2 regions of the Streptomyces sp. NPDC046805 genome follow, and region 2 is predicted to be linked to the other one. Evidence: riboswitches for the same ligand, from Rfam matches in the RefSeq annotation. Region 2 holds a riboswitch; the other holds the start of a gene.
What was found. A riboswitch is a leader RNA that binds a small molecule or an ion and turns the genes downstream of it on or off. The one in region 2 is predicted to bind cyclic di-AMP.

Region 1 (7,384 bases), on a different contig from region 2:
GCGTCACCCGCAAGGAGATCCAGGCGATGCGCACCGGCCTGGAGCAGCAGGCCGGCGGCGCCAAGGCCCTGGAGACGACCTGGCTGCAGAAGTACGGCGTCGCCCCCCGGCTGCTCGACGACAACCTCCGCCTCCAGCTCGAGGCCCAGAAACTGGCGCAGAAGCTCGGCACCGACACCACCCAGCCCGCCTTCTGGAAGGCCCTGTCCACCGCGTCCGGTGAACTGCACATCGACCTCAACCCCCGCTACGGCACCTGGGACGCGCAGAAGAGCAGCCGCGTCGACGCGAAGACGCCGTGGGTACGGGACGTCACGTCGGGCGGGATGCAGCAGCAGACCGCGTTCAGGTAGGCAGCCGGCGTCCGGCAGGCGGTCGGCGTGCCTGTAGGTGGCGACGCCGGGTGCCGGTCCGGCTGCGGTCACATGATCGGCCCGAGGCTGTGGACAACTCCCGAGGCCGGCCGCGGGTGTGGGTTACGTTCGAAGCGTGAACACCACCAGCCACGAAGACGCCGCCCAGGAACCGGGCCCGGACCACGCCACCGGCCGGGTCGTCCTGCTCACCACCAGCCACCGCGTCGCCCCCGGCCTGCTGTCCTGGCCCGCCTGGCAGGCGCTGCGCACCGCGGACCGGGTGCTGTGCGCGGACGGCGCCCATCCGCAGCTGCCGTATCTGCGCGAAGCCGGGATCACGGTGGACGAGGCGTCGCCCACCGCCCAGGAGGTGGTCGACGCCTGCGCCGGCGGGCGCACGGTGGTGGTCGTGGCGACGGGCGAGGGCGAACCGGCCCTCACGGACGGCCTGGCCCGCATGGCCGGTTCCGGCCGCGTCCGGATGCCCGAGCTGGAGCTGCTCCCCGCCTCCTACGACCTGCCGGGCGCCCGGCTCCTCGACCTCGTCCAGGTCATGGACCGGATCCGCGCCGAGTGCCCCTGGTCGTCCCGGCAGACGCACGAGGGCCTGGCGAAGTACGGCATCGAGGAGGCGTACGAACTCGTCGAGGCCATCGAGGCCGGCGACCGGGCGGAGCTGAGGGAGGAACTGGGCGACGTCCTGCTCCAGGTCGTCTTCCACTCCCGAATCGCCGAGGAGGACCCCGACGCTCCGTTCTCCATAGACGACGTGGCGGGCGGCATCGTCGCCAAGCTGATCCACCGCCACCCGCACGTCTTCGGTGAGGAGACGGCCGAGACGCCGGAGGACGTCAAGGAGCACTGGCTGCGCACCAAGGCAGAGGAGAAGCAGCGCGCCTCGGTGACCGACGGCGTCCCGCTGGGCCAGCCCGGCCTCGCCCTCGCGACGAAACTCGCCTCCCGTGTCCGCACGGCCGGACTGGACGTGCCGCTGCCGCGCGGGGAGGGCATCGGCTACGAACTGCTCGCGCTGGCGGCCCGCGCCGAGGAGGCGGGCGTGGACCCGGAGGCGGCGCTGCGCGCGGCGGCGCGGACCTACCGGGACGCGATCAGGGAGGTGGAGGGGGAGAAGAAGTGAGCTGAGACAGGGGAGGGAGGGGGAGGGGAGGGGGACCCCCTCAGACCGCCGTGAACCGCACCGGCAGTTCCCGCAGCCCCCGCATGATCAGCCCGCCCCGCCAGCGCAGGTCGGCGGGATCGGCCGCGAGCTGGAGGTCGGGCAGGCGGCGCAGCAGGGTCGCGAGGGCGGTGCGGCCCTCCAGGCGGGCCAGGGGTGCGCCGAGGCAGTAGTGGATGCCGTGGCCGTAGCCGAGGTGGGGATTGTCGGCGCGGGAGAGGTCGAGCGTGTCCGGCTCGGTGAAGCGGGCGGGGTCGCGGTCGGCGGCGGCGAGGACGACCAGCACGGGGTCGCCGGTGGCGATGCGCTGCCCGCCGATGGTGAGGGGTTCGGTGGCGAAGCGCCACGTGGCCAGCTCCACGGGGCCGTCGTAGCGGAGCAGCTCCTCGATGCCGGTGTCGAGCAGCTCCGACTCGCCGCGCTCGACGGACTCCTGGAGGCGGGCGCGCTGCTCGGGGTGGCGCAGGAGCGCGTACATGCCGTTGCCGATGAGGTTGATCGTGGTCTCGAAACCGGCGAACAGCAGCACGAAGCACATCGCGGCGGCCTCGTTCTCGGTGAGGTGCTCGCCGTGGTCGGAGGCGCGGATGAGGCCGGAGATGAGGTCGTCGCCGAGGTCGCCGCGCTTGCGGTGGATGAGGTCGGCGAGGTAGCCGCGGATCTTCTTGACCGAGCGGGCGACACCGCCGCGCGGGCCGCCCCCATGCCGGATCATCATGCCCGCCCAGTCACGGAAGTCGTCCTGGTCCTCGCGCGGGACGCCGAGCAGGTCGCAGATCGCGTAGATGGGGAGGGGGAAGGCGAACTCGTGGATGAGATCGGCCTCGCCGCGGGAGGCGAACCGGTCGATGAGGTCGTCCGTCAACTCCTGCACGCGGGGCGTGAATTCCGCCACCCGGCGCGGGGTGAACGCCTTGGACACGAGCCGGCGCAGCCGGGTGTGGTCCGGCGGGTCGATGTTGAGCAGATGCGTCATGAGGTTGGCGCTGCGCTCGCCCGGGATGCCGGTCTTGTGCTTGCCGTGCGCGTCCTCGGCGTGATGCTCGGGGTTCTTCGACAGCCGCTTGTCCGCGAGGGCCTGGCGCGCGTCGGCGTACCGGGTCACCAGCCATGCCTCGACGCCGCTGGGCAGCGTGGTCCGGTGGACCGGGGCGTGCTCGCGCAGCCAGGCGTAGGCGGGGTAGGGATCGCTGGCGAACTCCCAGGTGAAGAGTTCGGGGGCGGTGTTCGGGCCGTTCACGGAACGACCGTAACCGGAGCCGGTGCGTGCGCGCGCGGGCGCCGGGACGGGGAGGCGAATGAGCCCGCGGTATCCGGATAAAGGCGACTGGCGAGCAATTATGGGTGAGCGCTGTGATCTTCACGTGATCCGCGCGGGATTGACTTGTGACGGGCGATCGTCTGCCGATACGTTCACTCGTCAACACGGCGTCTCCGCTTCACTCGTGGCGCCGGGCACTGCTGTCGCACGAAAGGCTTCCGCATGATCTCCGGGAACGGTCGTCACCGTCGCCCTCGTCAGGCACCGGCTGTCCTCGTCGCGGCCGGAGTGACCGGCTCCGCCCTCGCCCTCCCGCTTCTGGGTGCGGCCAGCGCGAACGCGGCAGACGGCACCACGTGGGACCGGGTGGCCGAGTGCGAGAGCGGGGGTTCCTGGAGCGCCAGCACCGGCAACGGGTACTACGGCGGTCTGCAGATCTCCCAGGAGGACTGGGACAAGTACGGCGGTGGCCACTACGCCTCGAGCCCCGACGAGGCCAGCCGTTCACAGCAGATAGCCGTCGCCGAGAAGATGCTCGCCGACCAGGGGACGGGCCACTGGGCCACGTGCGCCCTGCTCGCCGGGCTCAGCAGCAAGTCGGGGTCGGTCCATGTCGACACCGGCGTCTCCGGGGGCGGTTCGTCCCATTCCGGCTCCGGCTCCTCGGGTGGGCACGGCTCGTCCGGTCTGATCGGCGCGTTGACGTCGGGCGGGTCTTCGTCCGGCTCCTCGTCCGAGGGCTCGTCGTCCGCGTCGTCCGCGTCCCCGTCGACGGATGCCGACGCGGGTGCCGGCGCCGAGAGCGGTTCCACCGGCTCCGGCGGCCCTGTCGAGACCGGGAAGTCCGCACCGGCCGGTTCCAGTGGCGCATGGAACGACGGCAGCTCGCACACGGCGAGCCCTGAAGCCGACGATTCGGACAACGAATGGCAGAGCGGTAGCTCTTGGAGTCTGGTCGACACCGGGGCGATCGGTGGCGGCGGTCGCCATCGGGGCGACAGTGCGGACGAAAATGGGGCGAACCGGGCGAGTGGTGACTCCGCCGACTCCTCCGCGCGGCACGCCTACACCGTCCAGGCGGGCGACACTCTCGCCTCCATCGCCGACTCCCTTGACGTGGACGGCGGATGGCGGGCGCTGTACGGCGCCAACAAGAAGGCCGTCGGTTCCGACCCGAACCGGATCGCCGCCGGTCAGACCCTCCACATCGGTGGCGAAAAGGGTGCGAAGTAGCGGGAGTTGGCGCCCCGCTTCGTCGCCAAATGTCCCGTTTGGCGAAAGTGTGGGATGACTCTCAGAAGCCCTGATCGTCTTTGGAATTCCGCGGATCGCGTGCCTACGGTCAAGTCCGCTCGTCACCACGAGCCCCGGCTGCCGCTACGCCGAGTCCTGCCAGCGGCCGTACGGGAACAGTCGACGCGTCAAGCGCCGTAGGCAGGAGCGGGGGACCCAAGGTAAGTGCCGGAACCGGCAGTTGATGCCGCGACCGGCTTGGGGTGAAGCCATGTCCCGCGAGGGACGTGGCCGGGCAACTCAACCGGCCCGAACCCGACAGCTCACCTCGCAGGCGTCGGTGAGGGGATCGATCCATGCTGTTTTCCAGCAAGGGCACGCACCGCCGTCCGTCCAAGGCCACCCGCGCTCTCGCGCTCGCCGGTGTCGCCGGCGCCGCTGTCGCCGCCCCGCTGATGGCGTCCGGCAACGCCTCCGCCGCCACCGCCTCCCAGTGGGACGCCGTCGCCCAGTGCGAGGCCGGCGGCAACTGGTCCATCAACACCGGCAACGGCTTCTACGGCGGTCTGCAGTTCTCCGCCTCCACCTGGGCCGCGTACGGCGGCACGCAGTACGCCGCCACCGCCGACAAGGCCACCAAGGCCCAGCAGATCGAGATCGGCGAGAAGGTCCTCGCCGCCCAGGGCAAGGGCGCCTGGCCGAACTGCGGCACGGGTCTGACCAGCACCCCGTACAGCGGTGGCACCGCCTCCTCCTCCTCCTCCGGCAGCACGAGCACCGGCAGCACGGACACCACCGCCACCGCCCACGCCAGTGAGCCGCAGGCGGCCACCCGCTCCACCGACCGCCCGGCCGCGAGCAAGACCGTCACCACCCCGACCGGCAAGAAGGTCAAGAAGGGCGACGGCGAGTACAAGGTCGTCAAGGGCGACACCCTCGGCTCGATCGCCGAGAAGCACAAGGTCGAGGGCGGCTGGAAGAAGCTGTTCGAGCTGAACAAGGACATCATCGAGGACGCGAACCTCATCTACCCGGGCCAGCAGCTGCACCTGAAGTAAGGAGCAGGCGGCCCCTCAGACTCCCCGCCCCGGCGCGTTTTCCCCCGTACGCGCCGGGGCGGGGGCTTTCCGGGCTTCTTTCAGCCCCCCCTTTGTTCCGCCCAGAAACAATATGTACGGTCGCCGTCGTGTCCATGGGGCGGTCGGTCGGCCGACCGGGACCCCCGGGCGGTTAGGCTCTAGTCGCAAGGCACAGCCAGGGCCGACACGGCCCATGTGCCCCGCACTTTCAGCGTCACATCCAAGAAGGAGATGCTCGTGCCGTCCATCGACGTCGTCGTAGCCCGGGAAATCCTGGACTCCCGAGGCAACCCCACGGTCGAGGTCGAGGTCGGCCTCGACGACGGCAGCACGGGTCGTGCCGCCGTTCCGTCCGGCGCCTCCACCGGCGCCTTCGAGGCCATCGAGCTCCGCGACGGTGACCCCAACCGCTACCAGGGCAAGGGCGTCGAGAAGGCCGTCCTCGCCGTGATCGAGCAGATCGGCCCGGAGCTCGTCGGCTACGACGCCACCGAGCAGCGCCTGATCGACCAGGCGATGTTCGACCTGGACGCCACCGACAACAAGGGCTCGCTCGGCGCCAACGCCATCCTGGGCGTCTCCCTCGCCGTCGCGCACGCCGCCTCCGAGGCCAGCGACCTCCCGCTGTTCCGCTACCTGGGCGGCCCGAACGCGCACCTCCTGCCGGTGCCGATGATGAACATCCTGAACGGCGGCTCGCACGCCGACTCCAACGTGGACATCCAGGAGTTCATGATCGCCCCGATCGGCGCGGAGTCCTTCTCCGAGGCCCTGCGCTGGGGCGCCGAGGTCTACCACACGCTGAAGAAGGTCCTGAAGACCAAGGGTCTGTCCACCGGCCTCGGTGACGAGGGCGGCTTCGCCCCGAACCTCGGCTCCAACCGCGAGGCCCTCGACCTCATCCTCGAGGCCATCAAGCAGGCCGGGTACGTCCCCGGTGAGCAGATCGCCCTCGCGCTCGACGTGGCCGCCTCCGAGTTCTACAAGGACGGCAAGTACCTCTTCGAGGGCAAGGAGCGCTCCGCCGCCGAGATGACGGAGTACTACGAGCAGCTCGTCGCGGACTACCCGCTCGTCTCCATCGAGGACCCGCTGTTCGAGGACGACTGGGCCGGCTGGAACGTCATCACCGAGAAGCTGGGCGACAAGGTCCAGATCGTCGGCGACGACCTCTTCGTCACCAACCCCGAGCGCCTGGCCCGCGGCATCGAGGAGGGCTCCGCCAACGCGCTGCTCGTCAAGGTCAACCAGATCGGCTCGCTGACCGAGACCCTGGACGCCGTCGAGCTGGCCCAGCGCAACGGCTTCAAGTGCATGATGTCCCACCGCTCCGGCGAGACCGAGGACGTCACCATCGCCGACCTGGCCGTCGCGGTGAACTGCGGCCAGATCAAGACCGGCGCCCCGGCCCGCTCGGACCGCGTCGCCAAGTACAACCAGCTGCTGCGCATCGAGGAGATCCTCGACGACGCCGCGGTGTACGCCGGCCGCAGCGCCTTCCCGCGCTTCAAGGGCTGAGCCTTCCCGCACGGCCGCTGATCCAGCGGCTGACCAAACCAGGCGTAAGGCTTCGCCAGTCGTACGTACGTCCCCGTACCGGTCCCGTACCGTGTGCGGGGACGTACGCGCGTGACACGGGAGGCGGGGAACATGGGCGTGAAGGACCGGGACCGGTTCTCCACCGCGACCAGGCTGCGGCTGCTCGGTGAGCAGACGGCGGCCCGCGTCTACCGCTCCCAGACCAAGCGCCAGGCCCGCCGCTCCCGGCTCACCGGCCGTGCGGCGCTGCTGGCGCTCGTCCTGTGCTCGCTGATCGTCGCCCTGGCCTATCCGATGCGGCAGTATGTGTCGCAGCGGGCCGAGATCGCAGACCTCCAGCGGCAGCGGCAGCAGGCCCAGGAGCGGGTCGAGCAGCTGCGCGACCTCAAGGCGCGGTGGCAGGACGACGCGTACGCGGAGCAGCAGATCCGGCAGCGGCTGCACTATGTGATGCCCGGCGAGACCGGTTACGTCGTGATCGACCCGAGCACGGCCAGGAAGGCGCGCACCGACCTGGGAGCCACCGACCGCCCCTGGTACGCCAACGTCTGGGACGGGGTCGACAAGTCCGACGCCTCCGACCAGTGACACCGACAGACCCAGAGAAAGACAGCCTGAAGACAGTCATGGAAACGCCTCCGCCGCCCACTCCGCGCACCGAGCCCACCGACGCGGACGTCGAGGCCTTCAAGCAGCAGCTCGGCCGTCCGCCGCGCGGGCTGCGGGCGATCGCGCACCG
Region 2 (7,384 bases):
TCGGCCACCCGTGACGTGCACAGCGTCGCGGCCAGGGTCAGGTAGCCGCCGGTCAGGGCCTTGCCGACGCACATCACGTCCGGGGTCACCGCCGCGTGCTCCGCCGCGAACAGCGCGCCCGTACGCCCGAAGCCGGTCGCGATCTCGTCGAACACCAGCAGCACGTCGTGCGCGTCGCACGCCTCGCGCAGCACCCGCAGATAGGCGGGGGAGTGGAACCGCATCCCGCCCGCGCCCTGCACCACCGGCTCGACGATGACCGCGGCCAGCTCGCCGGCGTGCCGCCCGATCAGCTCGTGCAGATGCTCCGCGTACGACTCCTCGTACTCCGCGGGCGGCGCGTCGGCGAACACCTGGCGCGGCAGCACCCCGGTCCACAGCTCGTGCATCCCGCCCTCGGGGTCGCACACGGACATCGGCTGCCACGTGTCACCGTGGTAGCCGCCGCGCCAGGTCATCAGCCGCCGCTTCTCCGGACGGCCGAGCGAACGCCAGTACTGCAGGCACATCTTGACCGCGACCTCGACCGACACCGAGCCGGAGTCGGCGAGGAACACATGCTCCAGCCCTTCGGGCGACATGTCGACAAGGAGCTTTGCCAGGCGTACGGCGGGCTGGTGCGTGAGCCCGCCGAACATCACATGGCTCATTCGGCCGAGCTGCTCGCGCGCGGCCTCGTTGAGCACCGGGTGGTTGTAGCCGTGGATCGCCGACCACCACGACGACATGCCGTCGACGAGTTCGCCCGAGCCGTCCGCGAGCCTCAGCCGGACGCCGTTCGCCGACTCCACGACGAGCGGTTCGGCACGTCCCGGCATCGGGCCGTACGGATGCCAGACGTGCCGCCGGTCGAGTTCCAGCAGTTCCGGGACGCTGAGGCCGGGCAGGTCAGGCATTGGGTGCGAGGTCCGTTCCGGCGCCGCGGCGGCGGACGGCGACGAGATCGGTACGCGCCTCGCCCGCCTGCGAAGCCGCAGCGGGAACGGAGCCGCAGACCCCGCCGCCCTCGTGCTCGTGCGACCCGCACCCGGCTACGGCGTCCGATCCGCATCCCGCCCCGGCATGCGATCCGCAGCCGCCCGCGACCGCCGCCCGGTGCTCCGGAAGCGTCACCTCGCCGGCGCCCTCCACCTCGAAGCCGGCGTCGGCGATCATCTCCAGGTCGGCCCTGCCCGCCTGGCCTTCGCTGGTGAGGTAGTCGCCGAGGAAGATCGAGTTGGCCAGGTTCAGCGCGAGGGGCTGCATGCTGCGCAGGTGCACCTCCCGGCCACCGGCGATCCGCACCTCGACGTCCGGGCAGACGAACCGCGTCATCGCGAGGATGCGCAGACAGCGCTGCGGGGTGAGGTTCCACTCCTTGGCGAGCGGGGTGCCCTCGAACGGGATCAGGAAGTTCACCGGCACCGAGTCCGGGTCGAGATCGCGCAGCGAGAAGACGACGTCGACCAGGTCCTCGTCGCTCTCGCCCATGCCCGCGATCAGACCGGAGCACGCGGACAGACCGGCCGCGTGCGCCTTCTGCACCGTGTCCACCCGGTCGGCGTACGTGTGCGTGGTCGTGATGTCCGCGTACGTCTCCTCGGAGGTGTTGAGGTTGTGGTTGTACGCGTCCGCACCCGCCTCGCGCAGCCGCTCGGCCTGACCGTCCGACAGCAGGCCCAGGCAGGCGCACACCTCGACGCCCTCGTTCTGGCCCTTGATCGTCTTGATCGTCTCGGAGACCCGGTCCACGTCCCGGTCCGTCGGACCGCGCCCGCTGGCCACCAGACAGACCCGCTTGGCTCCCCCGGCGAGGCCCGCGGCCGCGGCCTGGGAGGCCTCGTCGGGCTTGAGCCAGGTGTACTTCAGGATGTCGGCCTTCGACCCGAGGCGCTGCGAGCAATAGGAGCAGTCCTCCGGGCACAGGCCGGACTTGAGGTTGACCAGATAGTTGAGTTTCACCCGCCGGCCGAACCAGTGCCGTCGCACCTTGCCGGCCGCGGCCACCACGTCGAGCAGGTCGTCATCGGAGGTGGCGAGTACGGCGAGCGCTTCCTCGCGGGTCGGCAGCTCGCGCCGAAGCCCCTTGTCCACCAGCGTGTTCAGCAGGTCCATGAGGCCCGATCCTGTCCTACGGGACCGCCCCAGGCCAAGGAGGGACCGCACAACGGACGCGGTTCGACGTGTGGGTATTGCCACACCCTGGGTGGCTGGGCGTGCGGCTAGTGTCTGTTCATTGCCTACAAATTCCGCGGAGGAGCCATGGCGTTCGGCTGGATCGACGACCAGGCGCAGCAGCGCCGCCGCGCCGGGCTCGTACGGTCCCTGCGGCCCCGCGCCGCCGACTCGTCGCTCCTGGACCTCGCGAGCAACGACTACCTGGGGCTGGCCCGCCACCCCGAGGTCGTCGAGGGGGCCGCGGCCGCCGCGCGCGCCTGGGGCGGCGGTTCCACCGGGTCCCGGCTGGTCACCGGCACCACCGAGCTCCATGCCGAGCTGGAGCGCGAGTTGGCCGGCTTCTGCGGCTTCGAGGCGGCCCTGGTCTTCTCCTCCGGATACGCCGCCAACCTCGCCGCGGTCACCACGCTGGGACCGCACGGCTCGCTGATCGTCTCCGACGCCGGCAACCACGCCTCCCTCATCGACGGCTGTCGCCTGGCCCGCGGCGCAACCCAGGTCGTCGGGCACGCCGATCCGGACGCCGTGGGCAAGGCGCTGGACACGCACGAGGGGGCGGCCGTCGTCGTGTCCGACACGGTGTTCTCCGTCGACGGGGACGCGGCGCCGCTGGCCGAGTTGGCCGCGGCGTGCCGGGAGCGTGACGCCGGGCTGCTCGTCGACGACGCCCACGGACTCGGCGTCCTCGGCGACGGCGGCCGGGGAGCCGCGTACGCGGCCGGACTCGCGGGCGCCGACGACATCGTGGTCACGGCCACCCTGTCCAAGTCACTGGGCAGCCAGGGCGGGGTCGTGCTCGGTCCCGCGCACGTGATCGACCACCTGGTCAACGCGGCACGGACGTTCATCTTCGACACGGGCCTCGCCCCCGCCGCCGCGGGCGCGGCCCTGGCGGCCCTCAGGCTGCTGCGCGGACAGCCGCGGCGGGCGGCGCGGGCGCGCGAGGTGGCCGCCGACCTGTACGCACGCCTGACCGCCGCCGGTCTGGAAGCGGTACGGCCGGACGCCGCGGTGGTCTCCGTGCGGGCGCCGTCCCCGGAGGCGGCCGTGCGCTGGGCGGCCGACTGCCGAGGGGCGGGCCTGGCCGTGGGCTGCTTCCGTCCTCCTTCCGTGCCCGACGGGATCTCACGGCTCAGGCTGACCGCCCGCGCCGACCTGTCCGAGACCGAGATCGCACGCGCTGTGCGTGTGATCGGCGAAGCGCGACCATGAGTCGGCGTGACACGGCCGTGCGTCGCGGGTCGGGGAACGGGTCAGCGGGGGCAGTCGGGTCGGGCTGCGTGGGGTTCGGTCGGGGCGTGCGGGGTCACCGGAACGCGCCGACGAACTCCGTCCAGCTCCGGGGAGAGAAGAGCAGCGCGGGTCCGGCGGGGTCCTTGGAGTCGCGTACGGCGAGCAGCCCGGTCCAGGGACCGCGGCGCGGCCGAGCCGTCTCCACGCAGTTGTTGGCTCCGGTGCTGTAGCTGCTGCGCAGCCACCGCACACCGTGCAGATCGGTACTGGTAGGTACGTTCCGAGGCAGTGCGGACATGGTGCCTCCTTACGCGCCGTCACCTATCCCGGCGATGTAATCCAACGAGTCCTCAGGTGAAAGGGCGTGGATCTGAAGGGTGTTGAAGGCCTCCGTATAGGCCTGGAGGACTTCTTTCCGCTCGAGGTAGAGGCTACTCGTCAAGTGGTCGAGAACAACTACATCCAGATCAGATGTGCTCGGAAATGAGAAGATAACGAAAGGGCCGGTGATGCCGATGTGTGCGCCGGCCGCGAACGGCAGGACCTGAAGCCTTACTTGGGGCAGTCGCCCCGCCTCCATCAGCCTGTTCAGTTGCCCCGCCATGACCTCCGGCCCGCCCACCTGCCGTCGCAGCACCGCCTCGTCGAGGACGGCGGTCAGTTCCAGCGGAGGGTCCGCGCGCAGGACCTCCTGCCGGGCCAGTCGCACCTCCACCAGGGCGTCCAGCCGGTCGTCGGGCTCGTCGTCCGGCCCGCCCACGGCCGCCCACGTCACCGCCCGGGCGTACGCGGGTGTCTGCAGCAGCCCCGGGACCACCGACGTCTCCAGCGTGCGCATCGCGCTCGCCTGAGACTCCAGGCTGATGAAGTCGCGGTAGGCGGGTGGCAGTACCCCACGGTACGCGTGCCACCAGTGGTGCCGGCCGCCACCGTCCTCGGAGTTCGCCAACGCCAGGAGTAACTCCCGTAGTTGGCCGTCCGTCACACCGTAGGCGTCCAGGAGTAACCGCACATCGGCCGATTTCACGCCACTGGCGCCCGTCTCGATGCGGCTCACCTTCGACTGGTGCCAGCCCACCAGGCGGGCCGCTTCGCCGCTCGTGAGGCAGGCGCCGGTGCGCAGGGTGCGCAGTTCGGCGCCCAGTTTCCGCCGGCGCACCGCGGGACCATGCTGCATGGGCTCCTCCTTACTCCCTTCAAGCCTCCCAAATACGGTCTGCCGTCGCAGAGTTCACCGCTTTGAGCGACAGATATATGCATATCTCGGTGGATCGGCACCGTGACCGGCACGGCGGTGGCAGTCTGACGGCGAAGCACCAGTGCGGGACCGTACGCGAACCATCCGCTCCGTGTCGGACTACGGTCCCGTGGGAAAGGGACGACGTCGCCATGGCAGACCATCTGGAAGCATCCGTCACTCTGCCGAGCGATCCCGCCTCGGTCTCCGCGGCCCGCTCCTTCGTGCTGGGGACGCTCGCGGAGTGGGGCCTGCCCTCGGACACGGAAGCGGCCGACACCGTCCGGCTCATCGTCTCCGAACTCGCCACCAACTCCGTGCAGCACACCTTCGGGCAGTCGCCCACCTTCAGGGTGGACATGATGCTCGTCCGTGACGAACACCTGCGCATCGGCGTCACCGACAGTCACCCGCGGTTCCCGAAGAGACTTCCCGCGGCCGTCCAGCAGGACAACGGGCGCGGCATGGTCATCATCCGCTGGCTCGCCGCCGAATGCGGTGGCAAGCTGCGCATCCGCCCCACCCGCGAGGGCGGCAAGACCGTCTCCATCCAACTCCCCTGGACGGTACCGGCCGAGCCGGTGACCGCCGCGGGACAGCAGGAGCCGTAGGACAAGAAAAAGGCCGGGTCAGCCGACCCGGCCGTACCAGACGCTCCTCGTCCAGATCTTCTGGAGTTTCACCACGTCCCCGGTTTTCGGGGCGTGCCAGATCCTTCCTTTCCCGGCATAGATGCCGACGTGGTAGACGCGTGAGCCCGAGTGGAAGAACACCAGGTCCCCGGCCCTGCGATGGCGGGCCGACACATGGTGGGTCCTGTTGTACTGCTGGGCCGCCGTACGCGGCAGGCTCTTGCCCACCTTCTTGAACGAGTACAGCGTGAGCCCGGAACAGTCGAACCTGCCCGGTCCGGTGGCGCCCCATCGGTACGGGGAGCCCTTCTTGGAGGCCGCGATCTGGAGTGCCTTGGTCGCCGTGGCGGCGGCCGCGGCCTCGGAGGCCATGCCCGGCACCACGATCGAGCCGCCCACGGCGGCGAGAGTGAGGGCCGAGGCCGTGCCGGCCCGGGCCACGAGAGACGGGACGCGATTGAGCGCAATCATGCGCAACCCTTCGTCAGCCGCCTGTGAAGGATGACCTGTCGGATTCGGGCTGGCGAAGTTGCCCGGCCGCGTTGCCGCGGCTTCACCCCAAGGGCTGCGCACAGCGGACCGGTGTCCGCTGGGCGACCCGTCTTGCTCGGGTCCTCCACTCCTGCCGATCCACTGCCGTCGACCGGTCATCCGGGCGGCGGCAGGACTCGGCGTCCGCCCGGACCGCCCCGCCGCGGTGGCGGGGGCTTGTCGTCAGACAGGGATCTTGACTCACTGGAGTCCGAATATCCCAATGGAACCGGGTATGTGAGGAATGCGTCACTATTGGCCCGTTCGGGTGGATACCCGGGTGCCCGCATACCGGGCGAGGAGTCGACGTACCCCCGGACCAGCGCGGAAGCGCTCGGCGCGCTCCTCGCGCGCGCGTCCCGTGCAACCCGCGATGCCCCGAAAAAAGTCGCTCGTCTACGCCGAACAGGGGTACGTCGTTCGGGCCGTTTGAACTCGGGCCCGGAGGCCCGGACCGGGGTGGCGACCGGGCCGGTGTTCTTCGTCAGCCCGAGCCGTCCGACGGCACGGTCACGCGGGCGGTGCGGCGTTCGCCGTCCAGCACCCGCAAGGCACATGCCAGGGTGGCCGCGTGCAGCTCCGTCTCGCCCCGCTGGTGCATCAGGCTCAGCGCGTCACGGAGTTCCACCGCCTTGCGGACCAGGGCCTGGGCGGCCCGCAGTCCGCCGTACGTGCCCGCGTTCTGCGCCGGATTGATCCGGCCCAGCAGGTCGACCACGTCGAGGTAGCGGTCGATCAACTCGCCCTCGGCGCACGTGAGAGCGGGCAGCGGCGGCAGTTCGGGTGGCAGCATCGGCGGCTCACCTCGAATCCGGTGTGCCGCGCGAGGCCTTGCGGCTGGTGATGATCCCGTCCACCAGGCCGTACTCCAGCGCGCCCTGGGCGTCCAGGATCAAGTCCCGTTCGAGGTCCTCGTGCACCTGCTCCGGGGCGCGCCCGGTGTGCCGGGAGAGCATGTCCTCCAGAAGGGCGCGGACCCGGGTCAACTCCTCCGCCTGGATGACCAGATCGCTGGGCTGCCCCCGCACCGGCTCGGGCAGCGACGGCTGCTGGATCAGCATCCGCGCCCCCGGCAGCGCGAACCGCTTGCCCGGCGTGCCGGCCGCGAGCAGCACCGCCGCCGACGAGCCGGCTTGGCCCAGGCAGATCGTCTCCACGTCACAGCTGACGTACCGGATCGTGTCGTAGAGGGCCGCCATCGCGCTGAACGAGCCGCCGGGGGAGTTGACGTACAGCGAGATGTCCCGGTCCGGGGAGTCGTGTTCGAGGTGCATGAACTGCGCCATCACGTCGTTCGCCGACGTGTCGTCGATCGGCGTGCCGAGGAAGACGATCCGCTCCTCGAGCAACTTCGAGTACGGATCGAGCGTGCGCTGACCGGAGCTCGTGCGCTCGGTGAACTCGGGCAGGACGTAGCGGGCGGCTGGTCGAGTCATGACATACCCCTCCTCGCGGCAGAGCCGACTCCGGCAGAGGTCTGCGCGCGCTCTGCTCTCCGTGCTCTCTGTTGAAAATGTACAGGACGTACAGAACCTTGTCCCGGGCTATCGCCGCACGGACCGGGAGCGTGTCCGGGGGTGCCCCGTAAGCTGGG

Region 1: it holds a riboswitch for cyclic di-AMP, as region 2 does, so the genes downstream of both, ABZ910_RS20745 (transglycosylase family protein) here and ABZ910_RS18060 (C40 family peptidase) in region 2, are expected to answer to the same signal.

Annotation. Positions count from the first base shown of each region.
Region 1 is NZ_JBEYYC010000018.1:83,850-91,233, reverse strand. Features, by position in the region: gene ABZ910_RS20765 (SurA N-terminal domain-containing protein) at 1-353, shown strand, start outside; gene ABZ910_RS20760 (nucleoside triphosphate pyrophosphohydrolase) at 490-1,494, shown strand; gene ABZ910_RS20755 (cytochrome P450) at 1,535-2,773, opposite strand; gene ABZ910_RS20750 (transglycosylase family protein) at 3,017-4,027, shown strand; cyclic di-AMP (ydaO/yuaA leader) riboswitch at 4,211-4,379, shown strand; gene ABZ910_RS20745 (transglycosylase family protein) at 4,384-5,085, shown strand; gene eno (phosphopyruvate hydratase) at 5,338-6,624, shown strand; gene ABZ910_RS20735 (septum formation initiator family protein) at 6,757-7,233, shown strand; gene ABZ910_RS20730 (DUF501 domain-containing protein) at 7,272-7,384, shown strand, end outside.
Region 2 is NZ_JBEYYC010000015.1:70,956-78,339, reverse strand. Features, by position in the region: gene ABZ910_RS18090 (adenosylmethionine--8-amino-7-oxononanoate transaminase) at 1-896, opposite strand, end outside; gene bioB (biotin synthase BioB) at 889-2,094, opposite strand; gene ABZ910_RS18080 (8-amino-7-oxononanoate synthase) at 2,242-3,369, shown strand; gene ABZ910_RS18075 (DUF397 domain-containing protein) at 3,464-3,688, opposite strand; gene ABZ910_RS18070 (helix-turn-helix transcriptional regulator) at 3,698-4,567, opposite strand; gene ABZ910_RS18065 (ATP-binding protein) at 4,780-5,238, shown strand; gene ABZ910_RS18060 (C40 family peptidase) at 5,257-5,730, opposite strand; cyclic di-AMP (ydaO/yuaA leader) riboswitch at 5,734-5,914, opposite strand; gene ABZ910_RS18055 (hypothetical protein) at 6,275-6,583, opposite strand; gene ABZ910_RS18050 (ATP-dependent Clp protease proteolytic subunit) at 6,591-7,226, opposite strand.